DNA from 2 places in the Sporosarcina sp. Y838 genome. Region 2 is predicted to be linked to the other one. Evidence: riboswitches for the same ligand, from Rfam matches in the RefSeq annotation. Region 2 holds a riboswitch; the other holds the start of a gene.
What was found. Region 2 has a riboswitch for glycine ahead of gcvT (glycine cleavage system aminomethyltransferase GcvT). Riboswitches for the same ligand answer to the same signal wherever they lie in the genome.
Positions count from the first base shown of each region.

Region 1: another riboswitch for glycine. It lies ahead of AC1TO4_RS03770 (amino acid permease); the one in region 2 lies ahead of gcvT (glycine cleavage system aminomethyltransferase GcvT).

Region 1 covers NZ_JBXCJD010000002.1:208,886-211,294, reverse strand. The annotation lists gene AC1TO4_RS03780 (hypothetical protein) at 241-666, shown strand; gene AC1TO4_RS03775 (hypothetical protein) at 763-957, shown strand; glycine riboswitch at 1,078-1,178, shown strand; gene AC1TO4_RS03770 (amino acid permease) at 1,473-2,409, shown strand, end outside.
Region 2 covers NZ_JBXCJD010000007.1:110,175-112,583, reverse strand. The annotation lists gene gcvPA (aminomethyl-transferring glycine dehydrogenase subunit GcvPA) at 1-217, opposite strand, end outside; gene gcvT (glycine cleavage system aminomethyltransferase GcvT) at 252-1,349, opposite strand; glycine riboswitch at 1,406-1,483, opposite strand; glycine riboswitch at 1,485-1,576, opposite strand; gene AC1TO4_RS11950 (shikimate kinase) at 1,802-2,317, opposite strand; gene AC1TO4_RS11945 (hypothetical protein) at 2,348-2,409, opposite strand, start outside.

The DNA.
Region 1 (2,409 bases), on a different contig from region 2:
AGTGTTCTAACAGCATTGGTTGTAAATGCAGTAATTCTACTAATAGCAACCGTCCTTTTTAATAAATTAGATGTACAAGCATTTCATAAACAAACAGATGCCGTCTTTAGCAGTTTGGGAATACTAGTATTTGCGTTTTTTATTCCAGTGCAGCGATAATGGTATTAGAATAGAACTTGTATTAATTGCGTGAGTGGTGCTTTAAAAACAGCTTTAAATTATGAAGAGAAGGAGAATACTATGAAAGAAAAAAATGAAAAAAAAATTCCTGAAAACGATACGGTTAAAGCAAGTGCTGAAGCTGAAAAAACTCTTGCTGATTTAGCGAAAGAAGCCCTGAAGTTTGGAAAAAGTAGTGAGGATATAACTATAGCTGATCAACAATCAACCTCGGAATACAATGCTGCCCTCTCAGAAACATTAAATTCAATTAATAAAGAAATTAGTGAAACTAAAGATCCAGAAGAAAAATCTAGTCTTTACAAGCAAAGAGAAGATATTATGAATAGGATGAGAGAAGAAAAAGAAAAACAACGGCAGAATAATAACGAAAGAGAAGAAAAAGACAGAAATCAAGCAACAGGTTTTTTCACTATCGTTACAGCAGTTGCATTAGGAGCTGGAGCATTTGCAACTAAATTATTATTAGATAACAAAAAAGCTTAGATAGTAAGACCTCGATTTGATTGATTTATAAATACTTTGCCAGTCCCTTAAACTATTCAAACCTCAACCAGCCGTTTAATTGTCAGAATGGTGTGAGTGACACTTTTAGTAAGTCATAATCTGTATTGCAGTTCATCAATCGGGGGCAATTACTTAGTAGTAAGCGTTCCTCCAACGATAACTAGCGGATCAATCGAAGAACGTGACAAACGAATTGCTGAGTTGACAATTAGAAAGTTTGAAGTTGTGCGCTTTTTTGAAAAGATAGTGGAAAGCATCGATTTGGCATAGTCAGAGAGCAGCAGTACGTCCCTATATGCTGCATGAGGCGAAATAATGATTAAATTCAGAATATTGACTAGACTTTTACCTTTCTATGGTTTATTATATTAATTAATCGAATAGTAGCGGATGAATATTATGGGAGAGACTAAACGTATTGTTTAGCACCGAAGGAGCAAGTTCCGAAAAACAGGAATCAATCTCTCAGGTAAAAGGACCATAATAGGACGCGTCTCTGGAGAGCGCCATGTGCCACCAAAGGAGTTACACTCTCAGGTAAAAGGACAGAGGAAGTATAGGTGAACACCTATATTTCCTCTGCCCTTTTTTGTGGTGAAATGTGGTAAATTGTAAATAGGAGGGTACATCACCATAGTCTATGAGGAAAATTGTTAATCGGCGGTCTATTATGTATTTACAATTATTAAAAATGTAAGCGCTTTATTATGAAAATGACAGAAGTGTGAAAGTATGATTAGAAGACTCGTTATTACTAACCTGAAAATTAAGGAGTGAAACATTTTATGCAGGAACAACAATTGGAAAGAGGCCTAAAAAATAGACACGTACAACTAATTGCAATTGGCGGGGCAATTGGAACCGGATTATTTCTAGGAGCAGGAAAGTCTATTCATCTAGCAGGACCTTCAATTTTATTTGCTTACCTGATTACAGGTATAATTTGCTTTTTGATTATGCGCTCACTTGGAGAACTACTCTTATCCAATTTGAAATATAATACTTTTGTGGACTTTGTACAAGATTATTTAGGGAATATGGCAGCTTTTATGACTGGCTGGACCTACTGGTTTTGCTGGATTTCAATCGCAATGGCCGATATAACAGCTGTTGGTCTCTATGCCCAGTATTGGTTCCCTGAAATACCACAGTGGATGCCGGGGTTAATTGCGCTAGTCGTTTTGTTAATTATGAACCTTGCAACTGTAAAGCTTTTTGGTGAAATGGAGTTCTGGTTCGCATTGATTAAAGTTATTGCGATTCTAGGATTAATCGTAATTGGATCGGTTATGATTATTAAAGGATTTTCAACGAGTGAAGGTCCATCTAGTTTCACAAATCTATGGAGCCACGGCGGAATGTTCCCGAATGGCATCAGTGGATTTATTCTCTCATTCCAGATGGTAGTATTTGCGTTTGTTGGGATTGAACTTGTTGGTCTGATGGCGGGCGAAACAAAGGATCCGGAAAAGGTTATTCCAAAAGCCATCAATAATATCCCTATTCGGATTATTATCTTCTATATTGGCGCCCTGATTATCATTATGAGTATTTATCCGTGGACTGCAGTCAAGCCTTCAGAAAGCCCATTCGTTCAAGTTTTCGTAGGGGTTGGAATCATTGCAGCTGCTGGTATCGTCAATTTTGTCGTCCTGACATCCGCTGCTTCGGCATGTAATAGTGCTATGTTTAGTACAAGCAGAATGATGTACTCACTTGCTA
Region 2 (2,409 bases):
ATGATGCATATGTGCGCGCATCCGCATTTTTCGACGCAAGTTTTGACAGTTCTTTTGTTAATGAAGTTTCAGATTTCGCTTTTTTAATATTGTATTCGCCTTTAAATCGGACCTTTTCAGGAATGTCCGCAAAAAGTTCATCTATGGATGAAATACCAATTGTTTTCATCATTTCAGCGCGATCAGTTTCAGTCATAGGAATATAACGATGCTGCATGTCCTCTTAACCCCTTTTCATAATGTTAGTATGATTAGCGTTTATAAAATGGTGTAGCAATAATTACAGCTTTCAAACGTTTATTTCGAATTTCTATTTCAACTTCAGTTCCTTCAGCAGTATGCTCACGATTCAAAAGCGCAAAACCTATATTCTTTTTAAGTGTTGGTGATTGTGTACCCGTCGTGACTTCACCGATTTGTTCTTCACCGAGGAATACTTTGTACCCAGTACGTGGAATCCCTTTATCAATCATTTCCAAACCGATAAGTTTACGCGGTACACCATTCTCTTTTTGTACAGATAAAGCTTCTTTCCCATGGAAATCTGCTTCTTTATTTACTTTGACTACAAAACCTACACCCGCTTCAAGTGGTGAGATATCTTTTGACAATTCTTGTCCATATAACGGTAAACCCGCTTCGAAACGAAGTGTATCACGTGCTCCAAGACCCGCTGGTACGACGCCTTCACTTTCGCCTGCTTTCAGGATAGCAGACCATAGTTCAACAATCGCTTCCGGTGATCCATAAATTTCAAAACCATCTTCTCCAGTGTATCCTGTACGGGATACAAGCACTTTCTGACCTGAAATCTCGACATTTTCCTTGAAACGGAAAAACTTAATGTCTTCAAGCGACTCGTTTGTCAACTTCTGAAGGACTTCCTGCGCTATTGGTCCTTGCAAAGCTAGAAGTGCATAGGAAGATGATACATTTTCAATTTTAACATCATCAGTCACGTAACTGTTCATCCACTCGAGATCTTTGTCGATATTTGACGCGTTGACAACAAGTAGATAGTCGTTTTCACCACGTTTGTAAATTAGAAGGTCGTCTACAGTTCCGCCATCTTCATAACACATAGCGGTATACTGCGCTTGTCCATCTTTAAGTTTCGAAACATCGTTAGTAACCATTTTTTGCAAATAAGGAAGAGAACCTTCCCCACTTACAAGCACTTCACCCATATGGGATACATCAAATAATCCTGCTTTCGTACGTACAGCTTCGTGTTCCGCTTTTATACTCGAGAATTGAACAGGCAATTCCCAACCACCAAAATCGATTGTTTTCCCGCCATACTCAGCATAGCTATCAAAAAGGACGGTACGTTGTAAAGTTTCTGACATAATTCATTCCCCCTTGGAAAATTGATAAAAAAGGACAGAGGTCCCCTAAGAAGAGAACCTCTGTCCTTGTACCTGAAAGTTTGACCTTACGGCTTTCCTCGTTGGTGGCCGATTATCCGGCACTCTCCAGAGATGCGTCCTGTATGAGTCTTGTTACCTGAGAGATTCATAACATAAGTTACTTGCTCCTTCGGCGACGCCTTTGCGTGCTCTCCTCATACAATCATTCGCGCTATTCAATTGAAATGAAAATGAATAAGATTCGGACAACTATTGCCCTTTCGCCTTATATCTTAACATTTCATCCATGTAAGTGCAATGCTTTTTAATTGACTGTCGTTTTAACGAACATTGATGCCTTTATAACCCAAAACGTTCGTGTATATCTTTGAAAATTAAACTTTCTGCTAACTATAGTTTTAAAAATCTAATCAACAGCTGATTTCCACTTATTACTTTTCCCCTTTAAGACGGCCAATTTGAAAAGCAATATAATCTACAATATCTCTTAACGAACGCTTTTCAGTTTCCACTTTAAAATGGGCACTTTGTAAGTAAAAAGGTTTTCGCGCATTAAATAAACCTTCAAGGTCGCTTCGGCTAGACCTTTGCACAATTGGACGATTCCGGTCGGTTGATATTCGCCGCCATATGTCACGAAATGGAGCATTAAGGAAAAAGACAAGTCCCGTCTCACGCATGACTTCCCTATTTTCCTTTCTCATCGCCACACCTCCGCCCGTTGCAATGATACAATATTCATCACGAAATGAGCGGAGAAAATCCGTTTCCAAATTACGGAAATACTCCTCGCCGTGCAGTTCAAATATTTGTGGAATCGACAAACCTGTCATCTTTACGATTTCATTATCCATATCGTAAAAGGGCATTCTTGTTGCATAACTAAGTCGTTTGCCGATTGCACTTTTTCCACATCCCATAAAACCAACTAAATATACTTTCTTCATCTCATCACCCATTTGGCAGAACGAATATGCTTATCCGCTCCGTTTCATTGTCCTCACCGTTTCGTTCTCATAATACGTCTCAAGCGAATCGT